DNA from 2 places in the Shinella sp. M27 genome. Region 1 is predicted to be linked to the other one. Evidence: predicted binding sites of a transcription regulator. Region 1 holds the regulator's gene; the other holds the start of a gene.
What was found. The regulator HrcA, encoded in region 1, represses chaperone genes, less so after heat shock. The targets are predictions, from matches to a motif close to GTTAGCACTCNCNNNNNGNGAGTGCTAAC.
Positions count from the first base shown of each region.

Region 2: groES (co-chaperone GroES) is a predicted target of HrcA. The motif match lies at 2,844-2,872, and genes of this name have one in related genera.

Region 1 is NZ_JBLZPK010000032.1:107,691-119,555, forward strand. Features, by position in the region: gene mutM (bifunctional DNA-formamidopyrimidine glycosylase/DNA-(apurinic or apyrimidinic site) lyase) at 1-93, shown strand, start outside; gene ACOZK4_RS12745 (enoyl-CoA hydratase) at 163-936, shown strand; gene rpsT (30S ribosomal protein S20) at 1,129-1,398, shown strand; gene dnaA (chromosomal replication initiator protein DnaA) at 2,379-3,830, shown strand; gene ACOZK4_RS12760 (GNAT family N-acetyltransferase) at 3,902-4,402, shown strand; gene gcvA (transcriptional regulator GcvA) at 4,399-5,295, opposite strand; gene ACOZK4_RS12770 (DMT family transporter) at 5,433-6,356, shown strand; gene hemW (radical SAM family heme chaperone HemW) at 6,353-7,546, opposite strand; gene rdgB (RdgB/HAM1 family non-canonical purine NTP pyrophosphatase) at 7,554-8,198, opposite strand; gene ACOZK4_RS12785 (VOC family protein) at 8,207-8,623, opposite strand; gene rph (ribonuclease PH) at 8,633-9,352, opposite strand; gene hrcA (heat-inducible transcriptional repressor HrcA) at 9,528-10,607, shown strand; gene grpE (nucleotide exchange factor GrpE) at 10,690-11,304, shown strand; gene ptsN (PTS IIA-like nitrogen regulatory protein PtsN) at 11,378-11,842, opposite strand.
Region 2 is NZ_JBLZPK010000027.1:141,547-153,411, reverse strand. Features, by position in the region: gene ACOZK4_RS10555 (hypothetical protein) at 1-304, opposite strand, end outside; gene groL (chaperonin GroEL) at 796-2,436, opposite strand; gene groES (co-chaperone GroES) at 2,490-2,786, opposite strand; gene ACOZK4_RS10540 (TIGR01459 family HAD-type hydrolase) at 3,103-3,951, shown strand; gene ACOZK4_RS10535 (bifunctional riboflavin kinase/FAD synthetase) at 3,966-4,946, shown strand; gene ileS (isoleucine--tRNA ligase) at 5,188-8,079, shown strand; gene ACOZK4_RS10525 (hypothetical protein) at 8,253-8,870, shown strand; gene ACOZK4_RS10520 (GNAT family N-acetyltransferase) at 8,875-9,360, shown strand; gene ACOZK4_RS10515 (nucleoside deaminase) at 9,361-9,804, opposite strand; gene ACOZK4_RS10510 (pseudouridine synthase) at 9,875-11,854, shown strand; gene rsmD (16S rRNA (guanine(966)-N(2))-methyltransferase RsmD) at 11,861-11,865, shown strand, end outside.

The DNA of each region.
Region 1 (11,865 bases):
GAGCCTTGCCGGACACCCGGCTGCGCGGGCACGATCGGCCGTATCGTGCAGAGCGGGCGGTCGACGTTCTATTGTGCCGATTGCCAGAAATAGAGCCAATGCCAGGAAAAGTGTGAAGCGGTTTTCCGTTCGGCAGAGCGTAACAAAAAAGGAGAGAGACGAATGGCCTATGAAACCCTGCTGGTGGAGACGCGCGGACGCGTCGGCCTCATCACGCTCAACCGGCCGCAGGCGCTGAATGCGCTGAACCGCAAGCTGCTGGAGGAGTTGAAGAGCGTGCTTTCAGGCTTCGAGGCGGATGCCGGCATTGGCGCCATCGTCCTCACCGGCTCGGAAAAAGCCTTTGCCGCCGGTGCTGATATCAAGGAAATGCAGCCCTACGGCTTTGCCAAAGCGGTCGTGGAAGACCTTGCCGCCGGCTGGGACGAGGTGGCAGCCTGCCGCAAGCCGATGATCGCCGCCGTCAGCGGCTTTGCGCTGGGTGGCGGCTGCGAGGTCGCCATGATGTGCGATTTCATCATCGCCTCGGAGACGGCGAAATTCGGCCAGCCGGAAATCACGCTCGGCATCATCCCCGGCATGGGCGGCACGCAGCGCCTGACGCGCGCGCTCGGCAAGTCGAAGGCGATGGACCTGATCCTGACGGGCCGAATGATGGATGCGGCGGAGGCTGAGCGCTGCGGCCTGGTGGCCCGCGTCGTCGCGCCGGAAAAGCTGATGGACGAGGCGCTGGCGGCGGCGGAAAAGATCGCGGGCTTCTCGCTGCCCTCGACCATGATGGCCAAGGAGGCGGTGAGCCGCGCCTACGAGACGGTGTTGTCGGAAGGCATGCGCGCGGAGCGCCGGCTCTTCCATGCGCTCTTCGCCACGGAAGACCAGAAGGAGGGCATGACGGCCTTCATCGAGAAGCGCAAGCCTGTGTTCGGCAACCGGTGAATCACCCGAGGCGGCGTTTCTTGCAGAATCCGCGTTGACGACCCCGCGGTTTCCAGCTATACGCCGCCCACAGTTTGGAAAGCCGAATTCTGAGGTTTTCCGATATTGCTCCCGAATTGCTTGGATGACAGGTCGCAGTGACCCGGCACGGCGAGGGTGGAGTTCGTGTCAGATTTCTGAAGAGAGGCATACATGGCCAATACAAGCTCGGCAAAGAAGGCGACCCGCAAGATCGCCGCGCGCACTGCAGTCAACAAGTCGCGCCGTTCGCGCGTCCGCAACTTCATCCGCAAGGTCGAAGAAGCCATCGCTTCCGGCGACCAGGCTTCGGCCGCTGCCGCCCTCAAGGCTGCACAGCCGGAACTGATGCGCGCTGCCACCAAGGGCGTGCTTCATTCCAACACGGCTTCCCGCAAGGTTTCGCGTCTCGCAAACCGCGTCAAGACGATGACGGCAGCCTGATCAGCTCCACCTGAGCTATGCAATATTAGTAAAAGCCCGGCGCCTGCGCCGGGCTTTTTGTTTTGTTTTTCGGGCTTGCTATGGTTAACGTGCACGGCTCGATCGTGTCAAAAGAGTGACGAAGAAAACTCTTTAAATTCAGTTACTTGTGGGAGGTTATCCCGCCTCGGTACCCCTTTCGTAGCGGGAGTTTGACAGCAATTTGAGTCAAGCGAATTTTTATTTTTTTCGTTTTTCCCGCGCTGCGAAACCCACCCGAAAACAAAGCCATTGATTCCTAACGGATTCTGTTGAGAGGGGGGCTTTCCGAGTCAAAAACGCTCTTCCGAGTCAACGCCTGCCCCTTAATTTTGCGTAAAATTCGTGATTGATCTTGGGGCATGATCCTGCCTAAATGCTTTCCACAGGGGGCGCGGACATATCCCGAAAATGATCGCCGGCAAGACTGTCTCACAAGGCAGCGGTGGTTGTTTGTTCTCTGTAGCGGAGCGGCCCACGCTTCGTAAAATCATCAAACCGGCAGAGCTTGCCCCAGGTGCCCCTGGCACACTGGCAGGGCTTTTTGCGACTTCGGTCGCGCCGGGCGAAAGCCGCGAGGACGGCCGTGATGAACGCGGGCATGCCTGCCGGACGCTCAACGAGGGAGCGGATGGTGTGGCTCACAAACGGACCAAGCGGATCGGGCATGACGCCGGATCTTTCGAGGCCCGACTTGTGTTTGACAAACAGGACCGTGCTGAAGGTAGGGGGTCGGCACTGTCAGGGACACCAGAACCCGTTCGGGCGATTGGCTCGACACGGACGGGCGATGGCAAACATGGAAGGCGTCGGCAGAACTGCCGGCGTGGCGAAGAAGCATGAAAGAAGGCGGCAAGATGCAAATGAATACGGCCAGGACGACTGGTGCATTCGCGAACGGGGAAAATGCACTCAAGGCGCTTCCGAAAGAAGAAGTGCGCGCGGCGGGGGTTCCATCCGATATGAAGCAGGACGCGATTTTCGAGCGGGTCAGCGCGCGCCTTAAAGCGCAGGTCGGTCCGGACGTCTTCGCAAGCTGGTTCGGTCGGCTGAAGATCCACTCCGTCTCGAAGAGCGTCGTGCGCCTGTCTGTGCCCACGACATTTCTGAAGTCCTGGATCAACAACCGCTATCTCGATCTCATCACCAGCTTGTTCCAGCAGGAGGATGCCGAAATCCTCAAGGTGGAAATCCTGGTGCGCACCGCCACCCGCGGCGTGCGTCCCGGCAGCCTCGACGAGGCCGTTGCCGTTGCCGAACCCGCACCGCAGGCCCAGCCGCGCCGCGCCGCCGGTGGCCCGCAGCCCGTCGCCAATGCCATTGCTTCGATTGCGCCTGCAGCCCAGCCGCGCGCCCAGCACACCGGCCCGCTCTTCGGCTCCCCGCTCGATCAGCGCTACACGTTCGATGCCTTCGTCGAGGGCACGTCGAACCGCGTCGCCCTTGCCGCCGCCCGCACCATCGCGGAAGCCGGTGCCGGCGCCGTGCGCTTCAACCCGCTCTTCGTCCATTCCAGCGTCGGCCTCGGCAAGACGCATCTTCTGCAGGCCATCGCGCTCGGTGCGCTTTCCAGCGCCCGCAATCCGCGCGTCGTCTATCTGACGGCCGAATATTTCATGTGGCGCTTCGCGACCGCGATCCGCGACAATGACGCGCTCTCGCTGAAGGAGACGCTGCGCAACATCGATCTCCTGATCATCGACGACATGCAGTTCCTGCAGGGGAATTCGATCCAGAACGAGTTCTGCCATCTGCTCAACATGCTGCTCGATTCCGCCAAGCAGGTCGTCGTCGCCGCCGACCGCGCACCGTGGGAACTGGAATCGCTCGATCCGCGCGTGCGTTCGCGCCTCCAGGGTGGCGTCGCCATCGAGATGGAAGCGCCCGACTACGAGATGCGCCTCGAAATCCTCAAGCGCCGCCTGGCCGCAGCCCAGCAGGAAGACGGCTCGCTCGATATCTCGCCGGAAATTCTGAGCCACGTCGCCCGCAACATCACGGCCAGCGGTCGCGAGCTGGAAGGCGCCTTCAATCAGCTGCTGTTTCGCCGCTCCTTCGAGCCGAACCTGACGATCGAGCGCGTCGACGAACTGCTCGGCCATCTCGTCGCAGCCGGCGAGCCGCGCCGCGTGCGCATCGAGGACATCCAGCGCGTCGTTGCCAAGCATTACAACGTCTCGCGCCAGGAGCTGGTCTCGAACCGCCGCACCCGCGTCATCGTCAAGCCGCGCCAGATCGCCATGTATCTGTCGAAGACGCTGACGCCACGCTCCTTCCCGGAAATCGGCCGCCGTTTTGGCGGACGCGACCACACGACCGTGCTGCATGCAGTGCGCAAGATCGAGGAACTGATCTCGGGCGATACCAAGCTCAGCCACGAGATCGAGCTTCTGAAGCGCCTGATCAACGAATAGGCCCTTTGCCCTTTAGCGCGACGCCGTGCCGTCCTCTGGACGCGCACGGCGTTTCTCTTTGAGAGACCGGCATGCGACTGCTCGTCACCTATATGCACCTGCGCGAACCGCCGGCGAACCGTGCGGCTCTGCCAGTGCCGGCCGTCAATCTCGCGTTTCAGCCGGAACGCCTCTCGATCGAAGACTATCTAGCGATCTACCGGGAGATCGGCACGCCGCTCACCTGGGATTCCCGCCTGCACATGCCGCAGGCAGCGTTGGCGGCCTTCCTGTCTGCGTTTTCGACGGCGACCTTCGTCCTGCGCGAGGAGGGGCGGGCGATAGGCCTCTGCGAATTCGATGCCATCGATACCGAGGATATCGAACTTACGCATTTCGGTCTCATCCCGGCCGCCTATGGCCGGCGCATCGGCCCCTGGCTGCTCGACACGGCGCTGCGGGCCGTCTGGCGTGAGGCGACGCGGCGGATCTGGCTGCATACCGATACCAACGACCACCCGAAGGCGCAGGTGACCTACAGGCGGGCAGGTTTCGAGATTTACAAAGAGCAGATGGAAGATTTTCCGGATTAGCTGCCGCGCACCGCACGGGCCTCTTCCGTCAGCCATTGCCGGAGGCTGGCGACGGCCGGGCGATCCAGCGCGCCGGGCGGATAGACGATGTAGTAGGCGAGCCCTGTCGCGACCCCTCTCGAGAAGGGCGCAACCAGCCGGCGTTCCTGGATTTCCCGCGCCACCAGTGACAGCCGCACCAGCACCACGCCATCGCCCGCCTTCGCCGCTTCGATTGCGCCGTTGCTGTCGGTGAAGACGGGGCCGCGCTGGGCGTCGATCTCGGTGATGCCGTTGGATTCCAGCCAGAGCCGCCAATCCTGCCGGTGCACGTCGTGGATCAGCACATGCTTGCCGAGGTCACCAGGCTCGTCGAGCGGTATCCGCTCGCGCAGGGAAGGCGCGATGACAGGCACGAGGTCGTCGTCCAGCAGCCTTTCGCTCACCAGGCCCTCATAGCGGCCGAAACCATGGCGGATCGCGATATCGACGCCGTCGCGGGCGAAATCGACGAGGCGGTTGGAGGCGCTGATGCGGATATCGGCGCCGGGCAGGCTCTCCTCGAATTTCGGCAGGCGCGGCACCAGCCATTGCGCGGCAAAAGTCGGCGTGCAGCTGATCAGCAGCGTGGACGGCGAGCGCGCCCGGATCAGCAGTTCCTCCGTCGCCTCGCGCATCAGCCGGAAGGCCGAGCGCATGGCCTTGAAGTAGCCTTCGCCATCGTCCGTCAGGATCAGCCGGCGCGGCTTGCGCTCGAAGAGCCGAACGCCGAGCGCTTCTTCGAGGTCACGGATCTGCAGGCTGACGGCGCCGGGCGTGACCGAAAGCTCGTCGGCGGCAAGTGTGACGGACAGATGCCGCGCCGTCGCCTCGAAGGCGCGCAGGCCGGACAGAGAGGGGAGGCGACCGTTCATGATTTAGTTTTCCTCGCTGATATCAGGAAATATGATCGTTTGTCTCAGGCGGAAATTACCGGAATGATAGCGCAAATTCCGGTGCGTCACATCCGGCCTTTTCATCCGGTTTAGAAAAAATCTCTGAGGATACCATCATGTCAAACCGTCCTATGACGACGATCGAATGGGGCCTGCTCATCGCGCTTTCCGCGCTCTGGGGCGGCTCTTTCCTGTTCAACGGCATTCTCGTGCGCGAGCTGCCGCCGCTCACCATCGTCGCCGCCCGCGTGGCGCTGGCGGCGATTGCGCTCTGGACCATCGTGCGCCTGTCTGGCCATGCCGTGCCGCGCGGCCGCGAGGTCTGGCTCGCCTTTCTCGGTATGGGCGTGCTGAACAATGTCATCCCCTTCTCGCTGATCGTCTGGGGCCAGACGCATATCGCCAGTGGCCTCGCTTCCATCCTCAACGCCACGACGCCGCTCTTCGCCGTCATCGTTGCCCATGTGCTGACGGAGGACGAGAAGATGACGGGTGGCCGGCTGGTGGGCGTGCTCGTCGGTTTTGCCGGTGTGGCGCTGATGATCGGCCCTTCGGTGCTGTCGGATCTCGGCACGAATGTGCTGGCGCAGCTGGCCGTACTGGGGGCTGCCGTGTCCTATGCCTTTGCCGGTATCTGGGGCCGCCGTTTCCGCCGCATGGGCCTGCCGCCGCTGCTGCCGGCTGCAGGGCAGGTGACGGCCTCCGCGCTGATCATGCTGCCCGTGGCGCTGGTCGTCGATCGTCCCTGGACGTTGGCCATGCCCTCGCACGAGGCCTGGCTCGCGCTGTTCGGCCTTGCCGTGCTCGCCACAGCCCTCGCCTATGTCATCTTCTTCCGCATCCTTGCGACGGCGGGGGCTACGAACCTGATGCTGGTGACCTTCCTCATCCCCGTCAGTGCCATCCTGCTCGGCGCGCTGGTTCTGGGCGAGGTGCTGGCGCCGAAGCATTTTGCCGGCATGGCGCTGATCGCCGTCGGCCTTGCAGCCATCGACGGGCGGGTGTTCAAGATGTTTGCGGACAAGCGCCGGTCGGCCTAGCAGGCGAGGTCGGCCACCACGGCATCGAGGATCAGCATTCCCGCCGGCGTGCAGCGCAGGCGGGAATTGCCGAGGCGCTCGATGAAGCCGTGCTCGATGAGGAACTGTTCGCGATCCGGGTCCGGCTCGCGGCCGGACAGGGCCTGCCAGCGCACGAGATCGATACCCTCTTTGAGGCGAAGGCCCATCAGCAGCAGCTCGTCGGCCTGCGCCTCGCGCTCCAGCAGCTCCTGGTCGACCATGCCGTGGCCCTCGGCCTCGACGAGGCTTAGCCAGCCCTCCGGCTTGCGCTCCGTGGCGGTCGCGATCTTCGCGCCGCCGGTCGTCAGCCGGCCATGCGCGCCGGGGCCGATGCCGACATAGTCGCCATAACGCCAGTAGGTGAGGTTGTGGCGGCTCTCGGAGCCGGGGCGGGCATGATTGGAGACCTCGTAGGCCGGCATGCCCTCGCGCTCGGTGATCTCCTGCGTCGCTTCGTAGAGCACGGCGGATTGCTCGCCGTCGGGCACGATCAGCTTGCCGGCCTTGTGCAGGCCGTAGAAGGGCGTGCCCTCCTCGATGGTGAGCTGGTAGAGCGAGAGATGGTCGACGGCGTAGGAGACGGCCTCCCTCAGCTCGCGGTCCCATTCCTCGACGGTCTGGTTGGGGCGGGCATAGATGAGGTCGAAGGACATGCGCGGAAAGATTTCTCGCGCGAGGCGGATGGCTTTCAGCGCATCGGCGACGTCATGCAGCCGCCCGAGGAATTTCAGGTCCCGGTCGTTCAGCGCCTGAACGCCAAGCGAGACGCGGTTGACGCCGGCCGCCCGGTAGCCGCGGAAACGCTCGGCCTCCACGCTGGAGGGATTGGCCTCCATGGTGATCTCGATGCCATCGGGCACATGCCAGTGGCGGGCGATGCCGTTGAGGATCGCGTCCACCGTCTCCGGCGCCATCAGCGAGGGCGTGCCGCCGCCCATGAAGATGCTGGTGACGGTGCGCGAGCCGGTGAGCCGGCGCATTGTCGCCATTTCCTTCAGGAAGGCCTGCACGAAGCGCGGCTGGTCGACCGGCTGGTGGCGCACATGGCTGTTGAAGTCGCAATAGGGGCATTTGGCGGCACAGAACGGCCAGTGCACATAGATGCCGAAGCCGGGATCGGAGAGATCCGCTGCCGAACTCGGCCGCATGTCGAAGGGCACTGCCGTCATGGATCGTTCAAGCCTTCAGGCAGGTTTCGACGAAAATCTTGAAGGCGCGCGCCCGGTGCGACAGCGCCGTGGCATCGCCGGGCTTCCAGCCGTGTTTTTCCTCCGCGCTCATCTCGCCAAAGGTCGTCGCGTAACCCTCGGGCTGGAACACCGGGTCATAGCCGAAACCCTTCTCGCCGCGCGGCGGCCAGACGACGGTGCCTTCGACCTCGCCACGGAAGAGTTCGGTGTGACCATCCGGCCAGGCGAGGCAGAGCACGGAAACGAAGCGCGCGGTGCGGTCCTTCGCCTCGGTCACGCCCTTGTCGGAAAGCGCCTTCTCCACCTTCTCCATGGCCATGGCGAAATCGCGCGTGCCGTCTTCCTTCTCCGCCCAATTGGCCGTGTAGACGCCCGGCGCACCGTCGAGCGCGTCGATCACGAGACCGGAATCGTCCGAAAGGGCCGGCAGGCCGGAGGCCTTGGCGGAGGAGAGCGCCTTGATGGCGGCGTTTTCCTCGAAGGTCGTGCCCGTTTCATCCGGCTCGTCGAATTTCAGTTCGGTGGCGGATTTGGCGGAAAAGCCGAAGGGGCCGATCAGGTCCTCGATCTCGCGGATTTTTCCCGCATTGTGGCTGGCGACGACGATCGTCTTGGTGTCGAGCTTGCGCATAAGGGTTCCTAGGCGATGTTCCATAGACCCGGCTCGGCACATTCGAGGCTGTTGCCGGCGGGGTCACGGAAATAGATGGAGCGGGCGCCGTTCGGCCAGCGAAAGTCCGCTTCGATGGTGATGCCGGCTTCTATGAGCTTTTTTACCCAGAAATCAAGCGCTGAGCCTGGAACACGGAAACAGGCGTGGCCGGCACCCGTCGCCCCGTGCACCGGCACGGGGAAGGCGTGCGGCGGTGGCGGCTGCACGGTCTCCTTCGGGTTGAAGATCAGGAGAACGCCCGGGCCGCAGCGAAAGAAGACGTGGCGGTCGGCCTGGCGGGTGATCTTTTCCAGCCCCAATATGCCGCCATAGAAGGCTTCCGCCGCGTCGAGGTCGTCAGCATAGAGCGCTGTTTCGAGAATGCCTTCGATCGCGGCGGTCATGGTCGAGCCTTATCCGGCAATCGCCTGCTTCTGCAGGGTGACGAGTTCGGCAATGCCGTTGCGGGCAAGCGTCATCAGGCTGGAGAATTCCTCCTCGGTGAACGGCTTGCCTTCGGCGGTGCCCTGGATTTCGACGATGCCGCCCGAGCCGGTCATGACGAAATTGGCGTCGGTCTCGGCGGCAGAATCCTCGAGATAGTCGAGGTCGATCACCGACTGGCTGGCGAAGATGCCGCAAGAGATCGCGGCGACATGATCCTTCAGGACCTTCTCGGTCTTGATCATGTTGCGCGCTTCCATCCACTTCAGGCAGTCGTGCAGGGCGATGAAGGCGCCGGTGATCGAGGCCGTGCGGGTTCCGCCATCGGCCTGGATGACGTCGCAGTCGATGGTGATCTGGCGTTCGCCAAGTGCTTCGAGATCGACGATGGCGCGGAGCGACCGGCCGATCAGGCGCTGAATTTCCTGCGTGCGACCGCCCTGCTTGCCGGTGGCGGCTTCGCGCCTCATGCGGTCGCCGGTGGCGCGCGGGAGCATGCCGTATTCGGCGGTCACCCAGCCCTTGCCGCTGTTGCGCAGCCACGGCGGCGTCTTGTCTTCCAGGCTTGCCGTGACCAGCACATGCGTATCGCCGAACTTGACGAGACAGGATCCCTCGGCATGTTTGGAAACGTTGCGCTCGAAGGAAACCTTGCGCATCTGATCGGTTTTTCTGCCGGACGGCCGCATGACGAACTCCTGTCTCATGATATATTGGAAGGTGCTTTAGACCAGTTCGCCGGATGAGGGAATGGCGCGACGGAAAGCCGGGCGATTTCTCGCGATGCTGCGTCGCGAAAATCCGTTTTGCGCTGATCGCCTAAATCACTATATTCCCCTGAAGTAACAAGGTTGTTGGCGAAAGATGGTTTTGCGATCCCCCGGTCCGGACATTCAGTCGGCGCTCGACGAGCGGTCGGGCGAGATTTTCCGCCGCATCGTGGAGAGCTATCTGGAAAGCGGCGAGCCGCTCGGCTCGCGTAACCTGTCGCGCATCCTGCCCATGTCGCTGTCGCCTGCCTCCGTGCGCAATGTGATGAGCGATCTGGAGGAACTGGGCCTAATCTATTCGCCGCATATCAGCGCCGGCCGCCTGCCGACGCAGCTGGGGCTCCGCTTCTTCGTCGATGCCTTCATGCAGATCGGCAACATCTCGGCGGAGGACCGCGCCTCGATCGAGCGGCATGTGCGTCCGCACGGCCAGAAGCATACGGCCGTCGAGACCATGATGAACGAGGCGAGCCAGGCGCTATCAGGCATGTCGCGTGGCGCCGGCCTCGTCATCACCACGAAGAACGACGCCGTGCTCAAACATGTCGAGTTCATCCGGCTGGAGCCGACCAAGGCGCTGGTCGTGCTGGTTGGCGATCACGACCAGGTGGAAAACCGTATCATCGAGCTGCCGGCCGGCGTGACGGGCTCGCAGCTCACAGAGGCCGCGAATTTCCTCAATGCCCATCTTGCCGGCAACACGCTGGTCGAGGCGCGCTCGCAGCTGGAGCGCCTGCGCGGCGAGATCAGCGGCGAGTTGGACAAGCTGTCGCAGGATCTCGTCGAGCGTGGACTTGCCGTCTGGTCCGGCGGCTTCGAGGAGGGCAAGCCGACGCGGCTCATCGTGCGCGGCCGGGCGAACCTGCTCGAAGGCCTTGCCGGTGCTGACGATATCGATCGCCTGCGCATGCTGTTCGACGATCTCGAACGCAAGGATGGCCTGATCGAGCTCCTGAACCTCGCGGAAACCGGGCCGGGCGTGCGCATCTTCATCGGCTCGGAGAACAAGCTGTTCTCGCTGTCCGGCTCTTCGCTCATCGTCGCACCCTATCGCGACAGCGACGAGAAGATCGTCGGTGCGGTCGGCGTCATCGGCCCCACGCGGCTCAACTATTCGCGGATCGTGCCGATGGTGGACTATACGGCGCAGCTGATGTCGCGGCTTTCGCGTTGAATTGCCCATCCACCCTTGATTTTTCGGGCTCAAAGCTCGATATCGGGCCCAACCTCAGGACACATGCAATTCGGAGTACGTCATGACCGACGAGAGCAAGAAACACGGACCTGACGACGTGGTGGATATCAGCCTGGCTGCGGATGCAGCGGCAGACGCCGCCGTCGAGGCCGACACCCCGTCCGAGCCGGATCCGCTCGACGTGCTGCGCGCGGAAAATTCGGACCTGCGCGACAGGTATCTGCGCCTTGCCGCCGAGATGGACAACCTGCGCCGCCGCACCGAGCGCGACGTGAAGGATGCCAAGTCCTATTCCGTCGCCGGTTTCGCCCGCGACATGCTGGCCGTCTCTGACAACCTGCGCCGCGCGCTCGACGCAATCCCGGCCGATGCGCTGGCAAACGACGAGAGCGTCAAGACGCTGGCCGAAGGCGTAGAAATGACCGAGCGTTCGATGCTGGCGGCCCTCGAACGCCATGGCGTGCGCAAGCTCGAGCCCATCGGTGAGAAATTCGACCCGAATTTCCACCAGGCGATGTTCGAAGTGCCGAACCCCGACGTTCCCAACAACACGGTCGTGCAGGTCGTTCAGGACGGTTACGTCATCGGCGAGCGCGTGCTGCGCCCCGCCATGGTCGGCGTCGCCAAGGGCGGCCCGAAGGCACCTGCCGGCGACGCGAGTGCAACGCAGGCCTGATCGAAGGCTTTGACGGACACAGAAAAACCGGCGGTCGCAAAACCGCCGGTTTTTTCATGCGAATTCGAAAGCCTCAGGCCGCGTTCGACGCGTGTTCTTCGCTGAGGCAGGCATAGATCGCGCTTTCGCTGTCGGAAGCGCGTAGCTTTGCGACCATGGCCGGATCGCGCAGCACACGGGCGATGCGCGAAAGGGCCTTCAGGTGGTCGGCGCCAGCACCCTCGGGCGCAAGCAGCAGGAAGACGAGGTCGACCGGCTGGTCGTCCAGGGCCTCGAAGTCCACGGGGGTTTCAAGCCTCGCGAAGAGGCCGGTGATCTGCGAAAGCTCCTTCAGCTTGCCGTGCGGGATGGCGATGCCATTGCCCACGCCGGTCGAACCGAGCCGCTCGCGCTGAAGGATGACGTCGAAGATCTCGCGTTCCGGAATCCCGGTGATCTTTGCCGCTTTTACCGCCAGTTCCTGAAGCAGCTGCTTCTTGGAATTGGCCTTCATCGCCGGAATAATCGCACTCTGCTGCAGTAGACCTGCCAATGCCATGCTTTTGTCCTCGTGCGCTGGGT
Region 2 (11,865 bases), on a different contig from region 1:
GATGGATCGTCGTGGAGAAGCAGAAGGACGAGGAGGAGGCCGCCGCCTGCTCGAAGAGCTCCAGCACGCGAGTGCGGTCGAGCGGCTCGTAGCAGCGGATGAGATTGAGCAGCCCGCAGGTGCGCTGCGTCAGGCCGTGCGCCTGCGTCGCCTTATCGCCAAGCGTGAACAGGCCGTTGGAAAGGTCGCCGGTCCAGCGCTCCGTCACACAGTATTGCGTCAACAGCTCGTTGTCCGTCTCGTCGAACTCCATCGAGCCCGGCAGAAATGGCGACGAGAGATCAGTCTTGATTATCTTGAACACCTACGACCTCAGGCAGTTGCTCGAATTTGACCGACACGTCGCGGCTTGCAGGCACGCAACATGCTAAAAAGCAGTGCCGGCTGACCTCCTCGAAGTCTGCCGCCCCCACTTTCTCATGAACTGAACTGCATCCGGCTCCGTCTGTGCATGCGGGTCGGACGTACGCGAGAAAACCACCGCTGCCTCTCCATTCAGGTCGTCGGCGGTTTCTATCAAAATCGTTCGGGATATCTGGCTGCACGATAAGCGGCGAAAATGATGCCGTTCCCCAGCGCCTGAACCCCTTGTGAATCTTTAAAGTTCACTTGGAGCGTCTTTATAGTGGGTTTTTTGATACCATCAACGGCTTTTTGATAATTATTGTACAAATGGTCAAAATCTTTTTTCCGGAAACGATACAGGTCCGGCGGCGCAATAAAACAAAAAGGGCGGCCCGAAGACCGCCCTTTCCGTAACTGAACCGGATGGCTCAGATATAAGACCCGAAGGTCTTACATCATGTCCATGCCGCCCATGCCGCCCATGCCGCCAGGCATGCCGCCCGGTGCATCCTTCTTCGGCAATTCGGCGATCATGGCTTCCGTCGTGATCAGCAGCGAAGCAACCGAAGCAGCATTCTGCAGAGCCGTGCGGACAACCTTGACCGGGTCGACGATGCCGAGGGCGATCAGGTCGCCGTATTCGCCGGTCTGGGCGTTGTAGCCGTAGTTGTCTTCGTTCTTCTCGAGGATCTTGCCGACGACGATGGAGGCTTCGTCACCAGCATTGTCCGCGATCTGGCGAACCAGGGCCTGGAGGGCCTTGCGGATGATGTTGATGCCGGCTTCCTGGTCGTCGTTCTCACCCTTGACGGTGATCTTCGTGGACGAACGGAGCAGGGCTACGCCGCCGCCCGGTACGATGCCTTCCTGAACGGCAGCGCGCGTCGCGTTGAGGGCGTCGTCGATGCGGTCCTTCTTTTCCTTGACTTCGACTTCCGTCGAGCCGCCGACGCGGATGACGGCAACGCCGCCAGCGAGCTTGGCAAGACGTTCCTGCAGCTTCTCGCGGTCGTAATCGGAGGTGGTTTCTTCGATCTGGGCCTTGATCTGCGCGACGCGGCCTTCGATTTCAGCCTTCTGGCCGGCACCGTCGACGATCGTCGTGTTTTCCTTGGAGATCGAAACCTTCTTCGAACGGCCGAGCATGTCGAGCGTTACGTTTTCGAGCTTGATGCCGAGGTCTTCGGAGATGACCGTGCCGCCCGTCAGGATGGCGATGTCTTCCAGCATGGCCTTGCGGCGGTCGCCGAAGCCCGGAGCCTTGACGGCAGCGATCTTGAGGCCGCCACGCAGCTTGTTGACGACGAGCGTAGCAAGCGCTTCGCCTTCGACGTCTTCAGCGATGATGACCAGCGGCTTGCCGGTCTGGACGACGGCTTCGAGAACCGGGAGCATCGCCTGGAGGTTCGAGAGCTTCTTCTCGTGCAGGAGAATGAAAGCGTCTTCGAGGTCGGCGACCATCTTTTCCGGGTTGGTCACGAAGTAGGGGCTGAGGTAGCCGCGGTCGAACTGCATGCCTTCGACGACTTCGAGTTCCGTTTCGGCGGTCTTGGCTTCTTCAACCGTGATGACGCCTTCGTTGCCGACCTTCTGCATGGCTTCGGCAATGTCGAGACCGACCTGCTTGTCGCCGTTTGCGGAGATCGTGCCGACCTGGGCGACTTCTTCCGACGTGTTGATCTTCTTGGCCTTGGCCTGGAGATCCTTGACGACTTCGGCAACGGCGAGATCGATGCCGCGCTTCAGGTCCATCGGGTTCATGCCGGCGGCAACGGCCTTGTGGCCTTCGCGAACGATAGCCTGGGCAAGAACGGTAGCGGTCGTCGTGCCGTCGCCGGCGATGTCGTTGGTCTTGGAAGCGACTTCGCGAACGAGCTGGGCGCCCATGTTCTCGAACTTGTCTTCCAGTTCGATTTCCTTGGCGACGGAAACGCCGTCCTTGGTGATGCGCGGAGCGCCGAAGGACTTGTCGATGACGACGTTACGACCCTTCGGGCCGAGCGTTACCTTGACTGCGTCTGCGAGGACGTCGACGCCACGCAGCATCTTTTCGCGCGCGGTGCGGCCGAATTTGACTTCTTTGGCTGCCATTGTGAGAGCTCCTGAATAGGTATCAGCGAATTGCGGAAAGGGTTATCGGCTAATCAGCCGATGACGCCCATGATGTCGGCTTCCTTCATGATCAGAAGGTCTTCGCCGTCGAGCTTGACTTCGGTGCCCGACCACTTGCCGAACAGGACGCGGTCGCCGACCTTGACGTCGAGAGCGACGATTGCGCCCTTGTCGTCACGGGTGCCGGTGCCGACGGCGACGATTTCGCCTTCCTGCGGCTTTTCCTTGGCGGTATCGGGAATGATGATGCCGCCCTTGGTCTTGGCTTCGGACTCAACGCGACGAACGACGACGCGGTCGTGAAGCGGGCGGAAGGTGGTGCTTGCCATTGTCTAATCCCTCGATCGAATGACATTGCGGATCCCGGAATGGACCCGATGATTGATGTTAGCACTCACCGATTAGGAGTGCTAGCGGCCTTGAAGTAGGCGTCGGCGTCTTACGAGTCAAGAACGCCGCTCTCAAATTATTTCGCCTGCCATGGTTACCGCAGCCCGGCAGATGGTGGCGATATCGCATGCCATCAAGTCAACACCGTGAATTTCCGTCTCTTTCCCTGTGGGCAGAGCAAAATTGCGGGAAGAGGCTTGTTTTCTTTGTCCCGCTTTGCAATGTCGGGCTTCGACCTTGAGACGGGACTTCCTGATGGCTGAACGCATCCAATCCTTCCGCGACATCGCCGCGCAATATGACGTGGTGCTCTGCGACGTCTGGGGCGTCCTGCACAATGGTGTGGAGGCGTTCTCCTATGCCACCGAAGCGCTTGCCGAAGCGCGCAAGGCGGGCCTCACCGTCGTGCTCATCACCAATTCCCCACGCCCGCATCCGGGTGTGAAGGTGCAGATCCGCGGTCTCGGCGTCACCGACGATGCCTATGACCGCATCGTCACCTCGGGCGACGTGACCCGCGCGCTGATCGCCGAAGGACCGAAGAAGGTCTATTTCATCGGCGCGGAAAAGGACCTGCCGCTGCTCGATGGCCTCGGCGTCGAAACCGTTGGCATCGACGAGGCCGGCATCGTCGTCTGCGCAGGCTTGCGCGAAGACGAAAAGGAAACGGTCGAGGATTACCGCGAGGAGCTGACGGCGCTTGCGCAGCGCAAGCTGCCCTTCATCTGCGCCAATCCCGATCTCGTCGTCGAGCGTGGCCACAAGCTCATTCCTTGCGCCGGTGCGCTGGCGAAATTCTACGAGGAACTGGGCTGCACGACGCAGATCGCCGGCAAGCCGCATCGTCCGATCTATGAGAAGTCGCTTTCCGAGGCCCGCGATGTGCGCGGCGCCTTCGATCTCAGCCGCGTCATCGCGGTCGGCGACGGCATGCCGACGGACGTACGCGGTGCTGAAGCCTATGGCCTCGACGTGCTCTATATTTCGGGCGGCATTCACGCGCAGCATTATGTGGAAGCCGGCCGCACCGACGAGGCCAAACTCGCAGCCTTCCTCGTCCAGGAAAACACCCACCCGAAATGGTGGATGCCCCGGCTTCAGTGACGGAGACGGTCGTCATGACGGTATTTCACAGGAACGAGACGAAACAGCCGCTGCCCGAGCACCTGCGCGGCGGCGTCATCGCCATCGGCAATTTCGACGGCGTGCACCGCGGCCATCAGGCCGTGTTGCAGCGCGCACTGGAGATCGCCGCCGAGCGCGGCATCCCGGCGCTGGTGCTGACCTTCGAGCCGCATCCGCGCACCGTCTTCCGCCCGGAGACACCCGTCTTCCGCCTGACGCCCGCGCCGCTCAAGGCGCGCCTTCTCGAAGGCATGGGCTTTTCGGCCGTCATCGAATATCCCTTCGACCGTTCCTTCTCCGAAATCTCGGCGCATGACTTCATCCGCACCGTCCTGATGGACTGGCTGCATGCCTCCGAAGTCGTCACGGGTTTCGATTTCCATTTCGGCAAAGGCAGGGAAGGCGGCCCGGCCTTCCTGATGGCCGCCGGCCAGGACAACGGTTTTGGCGTGACGCTGGTCGATGCCTTCCGCGATGAAAACGCCTCGGTCATCTCTTCCAGCTTCATCCGCAAGCTGCTCGGCGAGGGGGCGGTGGTGGAAGCCGACGGTCTGCTCGGCTATCGCTATACGGTCGAGGCAGAGGTCATCGGCGGCCAGCAGCTTGGCCGCACGCTTGGCTATCCCACCGCCAACATGCAGCTGCCGCCGGAAGTGGAGCTGCGCAACGGCATCTACGCCGTGCGCTTCCGCCGTCCCGACGGCAGCCTGCATGACGGTGTGGCCAGCTACGGCCGCCGCCCGACGGTGACATCGAACGGCGCTCCGCTGCTCGAAACCTTCCTGTTCGATTTCGCAGGCGATCTCTACGGCGAAGTCTCCGCCGTCTCCTTCTTCGGCCACCTGCGTGACGAGCTGAAGTTCGACGGGCTCGATGCGCTCGTTGTGCAGATGAAGCGCGACGAGGAGGAGGCGCGGGCGCTGCTCTCTGGCGTCAAGCCGCTCGGGCCTATCGACCAGCGTCTCTGTTTCTGATCGCAAACCGCGTTGGCGTCTTTTCAAAACGCTGAAAAGGCCGTAAGACCGCGCGCATGATGCTCCACCGGCTGACCATCGATCTGCGAATTAGTGGCCCGGCCTTCCGCGCGCTCTGAGCGAGGCCGGAAGGTCCGGGATTTCGGGCGTTTTCGCAACGCCCCCGCCGTCATTGCCGGTGCAGATGACAGATATTCCCCCGCATGCGCGAAAGACGCGCGACGAGACGATAGCCATATCCATGACCGATACACCTGAAAAAGTCGATTATTCGTCCACCCTCTACCTGCCGCAGACGGACTTTCCGATGCGCGCCGGCCTGCCGACGAAGGAGCCGGAAACGGTGGCCCGCTGGCAACAGATGGGTCTCTACAAGAAGCTGCGCGCTTCCGCCGCCGGCCGCGAAAAATTCGTGCTGCACGATGGCCCGCCCTATGCCAATGGCAACATCCATATCGGCCACGCGCTGAACAAGATCCTCAAGGACGTCATCAATCGCTCGTTCCAGATGCGCGGCTATGATGCCAACTACGTGCCCGGCTGGGACTGCCACGGCCTTCCGATCGAATGGAAGATCGAGGAGAAGTACCGCGAGAAGGGCAAGAACAAGGACGAGGTTCCGGTCAACGAATTCCGCAAGGAATGCCGAGACTTCGCCAGCGGCTGGATCAAGATCCAGGCCGACGAGTTCAAGCGCCTCGGCATCGAGGGCGACTTCGACAATCCCTACACGACGATGGCCTTCCACGCCGAAGCTCGCATCGCCGGCGAACTGCTGAAGATCGCCAAGAGCGGCCAGCTCTACCGCGGCTCGAAGCCCGTCATGTGGTCGGTGGTCGAGCGCACGGCGCTCGCCGAAGCCGAAGTCGAATATGCCGATGTCGAGAGCGACATGATCTGGGTGAAATTCCCGATCGTGGAGGGTGCCGCCGATCTCAAGGACAACTACGTCGTCATCTGGACGACCACGCCCTGGACGATCCCCGGCAACCGCGCCATCGCCTTTTCCTCGCGCTATCCCTATGGCCTGTTCGAGGTCGAAAGCGCGCAGAACGACTTTGGCCCGCAGCCCGGCGAAAAGCTGATCTTTGCGACGCGTCTTGCCGATGAGGCGGCCGCGAAGGCCAAGCTCACCTTCAAGTTCGTCCGCGATATCGCCCCGGAAGAACTGGCCGCGCTCACCTGCGCCCACCCGCTCAAGCACCTCGGCTACACCTTCCCGGTCCCGCTTCTCGATGGCGACCACGTTACCGACGATGCCGGTACCGGCTTCGTGCACACCGCGCCCAGCCACGGCCGCGAGGACTTTGACGCCTGGACGTCGAAGGCCCGCGAACTGGAAGCGCGCGGCATCTCCTCGAAGATCCCGTTCCCGGTCGATGATGCCGGCTTCTACACCGCCGATGCCCCCGGCTTCGACGGTGCGCGCGTCATGGACGACAACGGCAAGAAGGGCGATGCCAACGAGCGCGTCATCAAGGCGCTGATCGCGTCCAACACGCTGTTCGCCCGCGGCCGCCTCAAGCACTCCTACCCGCATTCCTGGCGCTCCAAGAAGCCGGTCATCTTCCGCAACACGCCGCAATGGTTCGTCTATATGGACAAGGAACTCGGCGACGGCACCACGCTGCGCTCGCGCTCGCTGTCGGCCATCGACGACACCCGCTTCGTACCTGCCAGCGGCCAGAACCGCCTGCGCGCCATGATCGAGGGACGCCCGGACTGGGTGCTTTCCCGTCAAAGAGCCTGGGGCGTGCCGATCGCCATCTTCGCCGACGAGAACGGCGAGGTCCTGGTCGATGACGCGGTCAACGCCCGCATCCTCGAGGCCTTCGAGAAGGAAGGCGCCGATGCCTGGTTCGCCGAGGGCGCCAAGGAGCGTTTCCTCGGCAACGACCACGACCCGGCCAAGTGGACCCAGGTCAAGGACATCCTCGACGTATGGTTCGATTCGGGTTCGACGCACACCTTCACGCTGGAAGATCGCCCGGACCTGAAATGGCCTGCTGATGTCTATCTGGAAGGCTCCGACCAGCATCGCGGCTGGTTCCACTCGTCGCTGCTCGAAAGCTGCGCGACGCGTGGCCGCGCGCCCTACAATGCCGTCGTCACCCATGGCTTCACCATGGACGAGAAGGGCGAGAAGCAGTCGAAGTCCAAGGGCAACGTCGTCTCGCCGCAGGACGTCATGAAGGAATCGGGCGCCGATATCCTGCGCCTCTGGGTCATGACCACCGACTACTGGGAAGACCAGCGCCTCGGCAAGACGATCATCCAGACCAATATCGACGCCTATCGCAAGCTGCGCAACACGGTGCGCTGGATGCTCGGCACGCTGGCGCACGACACGGGCGAGGAGATCGCCCATGCCGACATGCCGGAGCTGGAAAAGCTCATGCTGCACCGTCTGGCGGAACTGGATGCTGTCGTGCGCGAGGGTTACGACGCCTTCGATTTCAAGAAGATCGCCCGCGCGCTCATCGACTTCTCCAATGTCGAGCTCTCGGCCTTCTACTTCGACGTCCGCAAGGATGCGCTCTATTGCGACGCCCCGTCCTCGCTGAAGCGCCGCGCCTCGCTCTGCGTCATCCGCAAGCTGTTCGAGTGCCTCGTCACCTGGCTCGCTCCGATGCTGCCCTTCACCATGGAAGAGGCCTGGCTGTCGCTGAAGCCCGATGCCGTCTCGGTCCATCTGGAACAGTTCCCGGATGTGCCGGCCGAATGGCGCGACGATGCGCTGGAAGCCAAGTGGGACAAGATCCGCCAGGTTCGCTCGGTCGTGACGGGCGCGCTGGAAATCGAGCGTCGCGAGAAGCGTATCGGTGCCTCGCTGGAGGCCGCTCCGGTCGTCCACATCGCCGATCCGGAGCTTCTGACGGCGCTCGAGGGTCAGGATTTTGCGGAAATCTGCATCACCTCGGCCATCACGCTCGTTTCCGGTGAAGGCCCCGCGGAGGCCTTCCGCCTTGGCGATGTCGCCAAGGTCTCGGTCGAGCCGAAGCTGGCAGAGGGCCGGAAATGCGCCCGTTCCTGGCGCATCACGACGGATGTCGGCTCGGATGCCGACTATCCCGACGTCTCGGCGCGTGACGCCGCGGCGCTGCGCGAAATCGGTTTCCGCCGCGCTGCGTAAGAACCTTCACTCTGTTGACGGCCGGTGATTCCGGCCGCCAACACCAGCGTGTGAATTGCGCTTGCGGTTTTCATCCGCTATTGCTGCCTGAAAATGGTCGGATTGTTCCGCCATGGCACGGCGGTGTATTGCCTGCTCGGGTTTCGGCGTACCGGCTCTGCTGGAAGGGTTTGATGGGAATGATGCGACATATTCGGGTGCATGCCGGACTTCTCGGCCTCATTGGCGTAAGCCTTCTCCTCACCGGTTGCATGGGCCCGACCTATGGCACGAGCAAGTCCTCCGGCGAGCAACTGCTGGACGACCTCGGCAATGCCGTGATGATCCAGACGCCGGATGCCGACCAGGCCAAGAAGATCCGCTACCAGCCGCGCGGCGCGCTCGTCGTGCCGGGCAACAAGGAAGCGCTGGTCACGCCGCAGCAGTCCGTCGCCAGCAAGGACAATGCCGGCTGGATCGAAAGCCCGGAAGACATGCGCGATCGCCTGCGCGCCGAGGCCGACGAGAACAAGGACAACAGCCACTACCGTTCGCCGCTTGCCTCGCAATCGACCACGAACCACAACCTGACGACCGCCCAGCAGACCGCCGCCTATCGTGAAGGCCGCCGCATCCAGCAGGGCGCCTATTCCGACAAGCGCCGTTATCTGAGCGACCCGCCGCTGGATTACCGCCGTATGCCCGAAGAGGCCCAGGCCGATCTGGGCGAACCGGAAAAGGTCAAGGAACGCCGCCGCAAGAAGGAGGCGAAAGCCGCCAAGCAGACGGGTTCGAAGTGGTGGCCGTTCTAAGGCCATGACGTCTTATCGCATTCGTCCTGCGGTCGCGGCCGATGCCGCGATCATCCTGCGTTTCATCCGCGAACTCGCCGACTACGAAAACGCGCTGGCCGAAGTGGCAGCGACGGAAGAAAGCGTGGCCGCCTCGCTGTTCGGCGAAGGCTCGATCAGCCGCGCGGCGATCTGCGAAACCGTCGATGGCGATCCGGCAGGCTCCGCCGTCTGGTTCAAGACCTATTCCACCTGGCAGTCGAAGAACGGTCTTTATCTCGAAGACCTCTATGTCACACCCGCCCATCGCGGCGGCGGCGTCGGCAAGATGCTGCTGCGCCATCTCGCGCGCACCGCCATTGCCGAGGGCTGCGGCCGTTTCGAGTGGAGCGTGCTCGACTGGAACGAGCCGGCGATCCGCGTCTATGACGCGATCGGCGCCGAGCCCCATCCGGAATGGCTGCGCTATCGCCTGTGGGGCGACAAGCTGAAGGCCTTTGCCGAAGGCTGACTAGCGCCGCCCGGCGAAGAAATCCCTGAGAATGTCGGCCGCTTCGGTGCCGCTCAGGCCGGAATAGACATCCGGCGCGTGGTGGCAGGTCGGCTGGGCGAAGAACCGCACGCCGCTTTCCACCGCGCCGCCCTTGGGGTCATCAGCACCATAATAGAGACGGCGGATGCGGGCGAAGGAAATCGCGGCGGCGCAGAGCGTGCAGGGCTCCAGCGTCACGTAGAGATCGGCGCCCGTCAGCCGCTCCTGGCCGAGCTTCCTGGACGCTTCGCGGATGACGGCGACCTCGGCATGGGCGGTCACGTCGTTCTCCGCGCGGGTGCGGTTTCCGGCCTGCGCGACGATCTCGCCGTTCAGCACCAGCACGGCGCCGACGGGCACTTCGCCCCGCTCGCCGGCAGCGCGCGCCTCAGTCAAAGCAGCCTCCATGAAGCGATTTGTCATCAACGGCACGAATTCCTCTTAACCCCGGACGCCTGACCTGATAGGACACGGCAAAACGCAGGCAGCACAAATGACATTCAAAGACAAGCCGAAACGGCCGGGCGACAAGCCCGCGGGCCGCGATTCCAAGCCGCGTGGCGCCGCATCGGCGGCCGCGGGCAAGAAACCTTTTGCAGCCGGCAAGAAGCCGGGGGCAAAACCCTATGGCGAAAAATCCGCTCCGCGCGATGCCAGACCGCCCCGCGCCGCCAAACCTGCGCCGCAGGTTTCGGCCGGTGCCGAACTGGCGCCCGAGCGCATTTCCAAGCTGCTGGCGCGCGCTGGCGTGGCCTCGCGCCGCGATATCGAGCGCATGATCATGGAAGGCCGCGTCAGCGTGAACGGCACGGTGCTGGATACGCCCGTGGTCAACGTGACCTTCGCCGACCGCATCGAAGTGGACGGCATGCCGATCCGCGGCATCGAGCGCACGCGCCTCTGGCTCTACCACAAGCCGGCCGGCCTGGTGACGACCAATGCCGACCCGGAAGGCCGCCCGACCGTCTTCGAAAACCTGCCGGACGACCTGCCGCGCGTCCTGTCCATCGGCCGCCTCGACATCAATACCGAAGGCCTGCTGCTGCTGACCAATGACGGCGGTCTCGCCCGCATGCTCGAACTGCCGACGACCGGCTGGCTGCGCCGCTACCGCGTGCGCGCCCACGGCAAGATCGAGCAGGCCGATCTCGACAAGCTGAAGGAAGGCATCGCCGTCGACGGCGTGCTCTACGGCGCGATCGAGGCGACGCTTGACAAGGCGCAGGGGTCCAATGTCTGGATCACCATGGGTCTGCGCGAAGGCAAGAACCGCGAGATCAAGAACGTGCTCGGCGCGCTCGGCCTCGACGTGAACCGCCTGATCCGCATCTCCTACGGCCCGTTCCAGCTCGGCGAGCTGCCCGAGGGCCATGCCCAGGAGGTGCGCGGCCGCACGCTGCGCGACCAGCTCGGCCCCCGCCTTATCGAGGAAGCCAAGGCGAATTTCGACGCGCCGCTCTTCGACCACAAGGGTGGCGAAGAGGAGGAAGCACCGGCCCGGAAGACCCGCGAGACGGCCGCACGTCCGGCCCGTGACGAAAAGCCCGGCGACCGCCGCGAGCAGGCGCGTGCCCGTCTCGACACCAAGCGCGACGACCGTTTCGGCGATAAGCCCCGTGGCGACAGGCCGCGTGGTGACAAGCCGCGCGATGGCGGGCGTGACCGTGGTTTTGGCGACAAGCCGCGCGGTGACCGCGATTTCCGCGATCGCGACGACAACAACCGTTTCGATGCCAAGCCGAAGCACGAGCCAGCGGCGCGTGCCCGCAAGTCCAATGTCTGGATGGCACCCGGTGCGCGTCCGGTCGCCGAAAAGAAGGCGGAGGCCGAGGAGGGCGTGAAGCGCGAGCCGCGCGACCGTCCCGAAGGCGCGCCGAAGACCAAGCGTTATGGCCGTACAGCCGATGGCGCTCCGACCCGTTCGGCTAAGAAATTCGACCCCGACCGCAAGGGGCCGGCCCGTGGCCGCCCCGGCAGCGACAAGGTCGAGAAGCCGCGCATCCTGAAGACCCGCGACGAGGATGGCGAATGGATCCGCGCCAGCGAGACGGAAGGCCGTGACGAAGGTCGCGGCGGCTTCGGCCGCCCGCGCTCCGGCGCCGGCGACGACCGTGCGCCCCGCGGTTTCGGCGACCGTCCGCCGCGTGGTGATCGTCCCTTCGGTGATCGCAAACCGCGTGGCGATGGCGAACGTTCCTTCGGGGACCGCAAGCCGCGCGCAGACGGTGAGCGTTCGTTTGGCGACCGCAAGCCGCGTGCAGAAGGCGAACGTTCGTTCGGAGATCGCAAGCCCCGCGCCGAGGGGGAACGTTCCTTCGGGGATCGTCCGCCACGTCGCGATGGTGGCAAGCCATTTGGCGGAAAACCGGGTGGCGGCAAGCCCGGCGGTGGAAAATCCTTTGGCGGCAAGCCGGGCGGACGTCCCGCCGGTGGCAAGCCGGCCGGTGGCCGCCCGCGCGGCAAGGGAAAGTAAACGAGCGTGCG